2 regions of the Streptomyces sp. NPDC051921 genome follow, and region 2 is predicted to be linked to the other one. Evidence: riboswitches for the same ligand, from Rfam matches in the RefSeq annotation. Region 2 holds a riboswitch; the other holds the start of a gene.
What was found. A riboswitch is a leader RNA that binds a small molecule or an ion and turns the genes downstream of it on or off. The one in region 2 is predicted to bind cyclic di-AMP.
Positions count from the first base shown of each region.

Region 1: it holds a riboswitch for cyclic di-AMP, as region 2 does, so the genes downstream of both, AB0M16_RS06195 (LysM peptidoglycan-binding domain-containing protein) here and AB0M16_RS18445 (M23 family metallopeptidase) in region 2, are expected to answer to the same signal.

Region 1 is NZ_JBFAXU010000003.1:329,201-333,295, reverse strand. Features, by position in the region: gene AB0M16_RS06200 (heme-binding protein) at 27-446, shown strand; gene AB0M16_RS06195 (LysM peptidoglycan-binding domain-containing protein) at 544-1,356, opposite strand; cyclic di-AMP (ydaO/yuaA leader) riboswitch at 1,361-1,516, opposite strand; gene AB0M16_RS06190 (MMPL family transporter) at 1,868-4,095, opposite strand, start outside.
Region 2 is NZ_JBFAXU010000013.1:21,305-25,399, reverse strand. Features, by position in the region: gene AB0M16_RS18460 (PLP-dependent cysteine synthase family protein) at 1-300, shown strand, start outside; gene AB0M16_RS18455 (MFS transporter) at 297-1,544, shown strand; gene AB0M16_RS18450 (PP2C family protein-serine/threonine phosphatase) at 1,611-2,795, shown strand; cyclic di-AMP (ydaO/yuaA leader) riboswitch at 3,008-3,154, shown strand; gene AB0M16_RS18445 (M23 family metallopeptidase) at 3,166-4,095, shown strand, end outside.

The DNA of each region.
Region 1 (4,095 bases), on a different contig from region 2:
GCACCCCATCCCCCAGGAGAAGCGCCATGAGCACCACCGCCGTCACCCCGCTGACCACCGCCGAGGCCGAGACCCTGCTCACCACCGCCCGCCGAGCCGCCGAGGCCGCCGGCGTGGCCGTCAGCGTCACCGTGCTCGACGCCGGCGGGCACCTGCTCGCCTTCCGCCGCGACGACCGGGCGGTGCTGATCTCCGGCGAGACGAGCACCCGCAAGGCGTACACCGCCCTGCAGCTCGACGCCCCCACCGCCGACCTGGTGGACCTGGTCAAGCCGGACGGCCCGTTCCACAGCCTCACCACCGCGCTCGACCGGCCGCTGCTCTTCATCGCCGGCGGCCTGCCCGTCCACCGCGACGGACGGCTCATCGGCGCCGTCGGTGTGGGCGGCGGCGCCCCGGAGCAGGACCACGCCTTCGCCGGTACCGCCGTGGCCGCCCTCGCCTGATCCGTCCGCCCCCAGGGACTCCTGGGGCGGACACGACAGTGCTCCCGCACCTGGCCCGGCCGGCCGGTGCGGGAGCACTGTCCTTCTGTCAGCGGTGTCAGTAGGCGCCGAAGACGTTGTCGATGGAGCCGTAGCGGTCGGCGGCGTAGTTGCAGGCCGCCGTGATGTTGGCGACGGGGTCGTACGGGTCGTTGGCCGTGCCTTCGACGTGGTAGGCCCGGAAGGTCGGGTCGATCACCTGGAGCAGGCCCTTGGAGGGGGTGCCGGCGAGGGCGTTGGAGTCCCAGTTGTTGATGGCCAGCGGGTTGCCGGACGACTCGCGCATGATGTTGCGGTGGATGCCGTCGTAGCTGCCGGGGATGCCCTTCTTGGCCATGATGTCCAGCGCCTCGCGGATCCATCCGTCGAGGTTGTCCGGGTACGAGGTCGCCTTCGCCGGCGCCGCCGCCTGGACCGCGGCGCCCGCGCCCGCGCCGGTGCTCGCCTTCGTGGCGGTCGGGGCCGCCGCGCGCTTGACCCCGGAGAGCGCCGCGCCGGTCGCGTCGACGGTCAGCCGCATGCCGGGCCGGATGAGGGCCGGGTCGGCACCGACGGCGCTCCTGTTGTCGCGGTAGACCTTCTTCCAGCCGCCCTTCACCGCGTACTTCCGGGCGATCTTCGAAAGGGAGTCGCCGGCGACGACGGAATAGCGCACCGTTCCGGGCGCCTTCGCCACCTGCGCGACCTGGGCCACCCGAGCCGCGGCCTTTTCGACTGCGACGGTCTGGGCCGCCTGCGGGGTGACCGCCCCGGCGGTCGTCGCGCCGGCCAGCGGCAGGGCCAGCGCGGCGCTGCCGGTGATGCCGACGGCCGCGATGCCGCGGGCGAACGGGGACTTCTTGGAACGGCGGTGCTTGGCGTGTCCACGCATGGCGGGGTCCTCTCCTCCGCCTGCGAGGTGAGCTGTCGGGTTCGGGCTGGAGATGCCCGGCCGCGCATGAGGCACGGCTTCACCCCGAGCCGCCCCGGTATCCGGGGACGGCGGCGAACCTGGGTCCCCCGCTCCTGCCGGAAGTGGTCGTGTGTGCGGTTCCCGGGCGGCGGCAGGATGAGGCGTTTCCGTCCGGTTGCCGGGTGACCGTAAGCGAATTCATCCGGCGAAAACAAGACGGAAATTAATCAAAGCAAATGGATCATTCCGGGAAATAGAAAGGATCAATCCACTCACCCACGCGGTGCTCGCCAACCCCTCCCCGACAGCGCGCATCTGACGTCCCGGCAGCACTCTCCGGGGCGAAATGGCCGTGACTCAGATCACGCACACCGCACCGTGCACCACTACGGCAGAGAAATAGCTCCAATGCCGGAATTCCTTCAGCATTCCGGCATTGGAGCTCAATAGCGGGACATCTACCTCTTTGTCCGAATGTGCACGATGTGGGTCAGCGCGCGGGCGCGCGGCTGGGCTCCTCGTCGGCCTCCATGTCCTCGCCCTCGGTGTCGAGGTGCGGCAGGATCCGGTCGAGCCAGCGCGGCGTCCACCAGGCACGGCTGCCCAGCAGTGTCATCACGGCGGGGACGAGCAGGAGCCGCACGATGGTGGCGTCGATCAGGACGCTGACCGCGAGCCCCAGGCCGAGCATCTTGATGACGATGTTGTCGGACACGATGAAGGCCGCGAAGACGCTCACCATGATCAGTGCGGCACAGGTGATGACCCTCGCGGTGATCTCCAGGGCGTGGGCGACGCTCGCCTCGGCGTCGCCTGTGCGCAGCCACGCCTCCCGCACCCGGGACAGCAGGAAGATCTCGTAGTCCATGCTGAGGCCGAAGACGATGGCGAACATCATCATCGGCACGTAGCTCTCGATGGGCACCTTGCCGGAGACGCCGAGCGCGGGACCGCCCCAGCCCCACTGGAAGACGGCCACGACGACGCCGTACGAGGCGGCGATGGACAGCACGTTGAGGACGGCGGCCTTGACGGCCACGAGGAGCCCTCGGAAGACGATGAGGATGACCAGGAAGGCGAGCGCCACCACCACCGCGATGATCAACGGCAGCCGGCTGGAGACGATGTCGAGGAAGTCGACCTGGGAAGCCGTGGTGCCGGTGACGTAGGTCTTCGCGTCCGTGCCGGCCACCGCCTGCGGCAGCACGTCGTCGACGAGGTGGTTGGTGAGCTGGGTGGTCTTCTCGTCCTGCGGGGAGGCGACCGAGTAGGCGGTGCCGATCAGCACGTCACCGTCGGAAGTGGGCTGCAGGGGGGTGATGGAGGCCGCGTCGGGCACGTTGGCGAGCGACTGCTGGAGCTTGCCGGCGAGCGCCGAGCGATCGGATGCCGGCACCGCGGTCTGGTCCACCACGAGGGTCAACGGCCCGTTGGCGCCCGGCCCGAAGGCCGTGGAGATCAGGTCGTAGGCGCGCCGGTCGGTGAACGACTTGGGGTCGGCGCCGTCGCCGATGTGCCCGAGCTGGATGAAGAGCAGCGGGAAGGCCAGGATGACCAGCGCGACCACGCCGCCGACCAGGAAGTACCAAGGCCGCCGCTCCACCCGCTGGGCGTAGCGGTGCCAGGTGCCGTGCGCGGTGGCACCGGGTTCCGCGTCGGTCTCCGCGACGGGTTTGCGCACGTGGTAGCGGTCGATGCGGCGCCCGACGAGTCCGAGCATGGCCGGGACCAGGGTGAGCGCGGCGATGACGGCGGTGACGACCGTGAAGGCGGCCGCCAGGCCGAGTTTGCCGATGAAGGTGACGCCGGAGACCCACAGCCCGGACAGGGCGATGATCACGGTGCAGCCGGAGACGAGGACCGCCCGGCCGCTCGTCGTGGTCGCCAGACCCGCGGATTCGGCGGGATCGTGCCCGTTCATGACGTTCTGGCGGTGACGCGTGATCAGGAACAGCGCGTAGTCGATGCCGACGCCCAGTCCGATCATGGTGGCCAGGGTCGGCGAGACCGTGCCGAAGGTGAAGGCCGCCGCCGTCAGACCGAGCAGCGCGAGTCCGCAGATCGCCCCGATGAGGGCGGTGACCAGCGGCATGACCGCGGCGATGACGCTGCCGAAGCCGATCAGCAGCACCACGATCGCGACGGCGAAGCCGATGGCCTCGCTGGTGCGGTCGTCGGCCGCCGGCCTGGCCAGTTCACCGAGCGATCCGCCGTACTCGACGTCGACTCCGGCGGCGCGCAGCGGCTGTACGGCCGCGTCGACGCCGTTCAGGTAGTCGTCGCCCAGGGTGGACGGCGGGACGCTGAAGCGGATGGTGATGTAGGCGGTCTTGCCGTCGGTGGACAGCGGGCCCGTGTTGGGCACGCCCGAGGGCGGGGTCGGCGGGGGTGTGCCCGGCGGCGGCAGCGGGTTCTGCACGGTGAGCACGTCGGGCAGCTTCTGGAGCGACGCGACCACCGAGTTCACCGTGGAGGCGTCCTGGGTGAGCGGCTCGGAGGGGTTGTTGAGGACCACCTGGGCGCCGTAACCGCCGGCGGACGGATCGTGCGCCTGCAGCACGTCGAGTCCCTCGGTGGACTGCACACCGGGAAGCGAGAAGTTGTCGGAGTACTGGCCGCCGACCGCCCGGTCGGCGATCTGCAGTCCGGCGACGGCCGCCAGCCACAGGACGATGACGACGATGAAATGCCGGGCGCACCAGTGCCCCAGCCGGTAGA
Region 2 (4,095 bases):
CTGGCCGCCCGGCAGTTCGCGACCGGCGGCTGGAGCGTCGGCGCGGTCGCGCTGGTGGCCGGCTGGCTGGCCCGCACCCGGCCGCGCGGCACCCGGATCGCGGCCGTCTTCCCCGACGGACCGCACCGCTACTTCGACACCGTCTTCAACGACGAGTTCTGCACGGCGCACGGGTTGCTCGACGGGCCGGTGCGGACGGACCCCGCGGCCTGGACCGAGGGCGTGCCGGTCAGTGGCTGGACCCGGCGGGCCCTCGACCGCCGCAAGGACGGCGCGGACCGCGGGGAGCGTGTGCGGTGACGACGGCCACGGCTCCCGCCCGGGGCGGGATCTGGAAGCGGACGCGCACGTTCGATCCGGCCGTGCGGCTGCTCTTCCTCAACCAGCTCACCATCAACCTCGGCTTCTACATGCTGATGCCGTACCTGGCCGCCCACCTGGCCGACGGACTCTCCATGGCGGCCTGGGCGGTGGGCCTGGTGCTCGGCGCGCGGAACCTCTCCCAGCAGGGCATGTTCCTGGTCGGCGGCGCGCTCGCCGACCGGCTCGGCTTCAAGCCGCTGATCGTCGCCGGGTGCGCGCTGCGGACGGTCGGCTTCGGGGCGCTCGCCTTCGCGCAGTCGCTGCCGATGCTGATCGCCGCCTCGCTCGCGACGGGCCTCGCGGGGGCGCTGTTCAACCCGGCGGTGCGGGCCTGTCTGGCGGCGGAGGCGGGGGAGCGGCGCGTGGAGGCGTTCGCCCTGTTCAACGTCTACTACCAGGCCGGCACCCTGCTCGGGCCGCTGGTCGGGGTCGCGCTGACCGGGGTGTCGTTCCGGCTCACGTGCGTGGTGGCGGCGGTGCTGTTCGCCGGGCTGACCGTCGTACAGCTGCGGCACCTGCCCGTCCGGCGGTCCGCGGAGGCGGCCGAGGGCGAAGGGCGGGCCGGGGGGCAGTTCCGTACGGTGCTCGCCAACCGGGTCTTCTGGCTGTTCTCGCTCGCCATGACCGGCTCGTACGTGCTGTCCTTCCAGGTCTATCTGGCGCTGCCGCTCGCCGCGGACGGCACGGCGGCGACCACCGCGCTGTTCGTGGTCTCGGCGCTGGTGGCGCTCGCCGGGCAGCTGCGCATCACGGCCTGGTGCTCGGCGCGGCTCTCCCGGGAGCGGTGCCTGGTGCTCGGGCTCGCCCTGATGGGGGCGGCCTTCCTGGTGCCGGCCGCGCTCGGGCGCTCCCTGGTCGGGCTGCTGCTGTGCGCGGCGGTCCTGGCGGTGGCGAACGCGGTGCTCTACCCGTACGAGATGGACACGGTCGTCGCCCTGTCCGAGGGCCGCTGGGTCGCCACCCACTACGGGCTCTACAACACGGTCTGCGGGATCGGCATCACGCTCGGGAACCTGGGGACGGGCGCCCTGCTCGACGTGACCGGCTGGTCGGCGGCGCCGTGGCTGGTGCTCTGCGCCATCGGTCTCGGGTGCGCGGCGGCCATGGCGGCGCTGGCGCGTGGCGGGCGGCTCGCCGTACGCCAACCGGCCGAGGAGGAGTCGCCGAGCCGCTCGTCCTGACGGCACCCTGGGGTGGGCGCGGTTCGGTCCGCCCCGTGGACGGACCGACCGGGCAGGAGAGCACAGGTGGGGCGAGCATCGGCGGGCCGTGGAGCGGGCGGCGAGGGCGTGATCCGTCCGTACCGCGGCGCCCGGCGCTTCCTGCGCGCGCTCCCCCCGCTGATCATCGTGGGCGGGGTCGCCTTCGACCTGTCGACCCCGGCCGACTACACGGCGTCGCCGCTGTTCTCGGCGGCGCCGCTGATCGCCGCCCCGTTCTTCTCCACCCTGGTCACGCTGCTCACGGGCATCGCCGCGGTCCTGGCCAGCGTCGGTCTGCACGTCTACAACGGGACGGTCGACCGGATCCCGGCACTCACCGAGACCCTGACGGTGGTCACCGTCGCGGCGCTCGCGCTGCTGATCAACCGCGCGGTGCGCCGGAGCGGCGAACGGCTCGCGTCGGCGCGGGTGATCGCGGAGGCCGCGCAGCGGGCGGTGCTCCCGGCACCCTCCGCCCGGATCGGCGGGTTGCAGATCGCGGCCCGGTACGAGGCGGCGCACGCGGACGCGTTCATCGGAGGCGACCTGTTCGCCGTACAGGACACCCCGTACGGGGTGCGCCTGGTGGTCGGGGACGTCCGGGGCAAGGGGCTCGGCGCGGTGGAGGCGGTGGCCGTGGTCATCGGTGCCTTCCGGGAGGCGGCCGAGCAGGAGGCGACGCTGGAGGGCGTGGCCGCGCGCCTGGAGCGGGCGCTGGCCCGGGAGGGCACCCGGCGGGAGGGGTTCGACGCCTTCGAGGGCTTCACCACGGCCGTGCTCGCCGAGATCCCGGGCGGCGACCGGGTGGTGCGGGTGGTCAACCGCGGTCACCCGGAGCCGCTGCTGCTGCGGGCGGACGGCGGGGTCGAGCTGCTGCGGCCGAGCGAGGCCGCGCTGCCGCTGGGGATGGGGGACCTCGCGGTCTGGCCGGACCGGGCCGACGAGACGTCGTACCCGCCCGGCGCGACGCTGTTGTTCTACACGGACGGGCTCTCGGAGGCGCGGGACGCGGAGGGGGTCTTCTACGACCCGGGCGAGCGTCTCGCGGGGCGGCTCTTCCCGGGGCCGGAGGAGCTCCTCGACGCTCTGGTGGCGGACGTGCGCCGGCACACCGGCGGGGGCGCCACGGACGACATGGCGCTGCTCGCGGTGAGCCGTCCGGCGATGGGGCAGCCGGAGCGGCGGCGGACGATGCCGGTGGTGCCGCCGGGCCCTGCCGGGAAGCGGTGACCAGCTGTAGTCGGGGGGTGTCCCTCTGATAACAATTGACGTAACGTCAGATTCACGGTTTGCTGCTGACGCGTTTCTGAGTGGGGGTCAAGTCGGACGATTCCCTCCCATTTCAACGAATGATCAAGGGATACGGCTTGGAATCGGGTGGCCGAGTCTATTAACGTTCGATAACGCAGCGCGGTCGTCCCAGCCGCCGCAAGAGGCGGCACCGTGCGCACGCGCCGAATCCCGCAAGGGAACCGGGGAACCACCACTTGGGGTGAATCGGGCCCCACCGCACCCGTGCGGTACGCCCGTAGGAGACCTTCCTGCTCCGAACCCGTCAGCTAACCCGGTAGGCGAGAAGGAAGGAAAGGAGAACGCCTCCGTGGCGTCCAACACCCCCGCTCCGCAAACCCCCTTCGCCCCTTTCACCCCCTTCGACGCCTCCGGCGCGGCGGGTGACGCGGGCGTCCTGGACGGAGCCGGGGAGGAGTGGAACCCCACCGAGGACTCCCTGCGTGACCGCCGTTCCGGCGGACGCCACCGCGTCGTCAAGCAGCGCTCCAACTTCGCGCGCTCCTCCACCGTCCTCGGCGTCGGCGTGATCGCCGCCGTCGGTGCCGGCGGCCTGGCCACCGCCCAGCAGAAGCCCCCGGTCTCCATAGCCCTGCCGGACGTCGACCTGCCCGACGCCTCCGACCTGCCCGGCGTCGGCGACCTGATCGGCCACGACGAGGGCGCCGCGGACACCGCGGGCGGCAACAACACGCAGCCGCTCACCGCGCTCACCTTCACCACCGGTGACGGCACGGACTCCGGCACCGGCTCGCAGACCCGGACCGAGACGCAGGCCGACGCCGGCGAGGCGCTGCGCGCCCGCATCCTCCAGCAGGCCGAGCAGCAGCAGGCCGCCGCGGACGCCGCCGAGAAGGCCGCTGCGGAGAAGGAGGCCGCCGAGAAGGCGGCGGCGGAGGCCGCGGCCAAGGCCGACGCGGCGGAGAAGGCGGCCGCCGAGGCGAAGAAGCAGGCCGAGGAGGAGGCCGCGCGCAAGGCCGAGGCCGAGCGCCTGGCCAAGCTGGCCGCAAGTTACTCGCTGCCGACCTCCTCGTACACGATCACCTCGACCTACGGCGAGGCCGGCTCGATGTGGTCCTCCGGCTACCACACCGGCCTGGACTTCGCCGCTCCCACCGGCACCCCGGTCAAGGCCGTGCACGGAGGCACCGTGAAGTCGGCCGGCTGGTCCGGCGCGTACGGCTACCGGATCGTCCTGGAGCTCGAGGACGGCACCGAGATCTGGTACTGCCACCTCTCC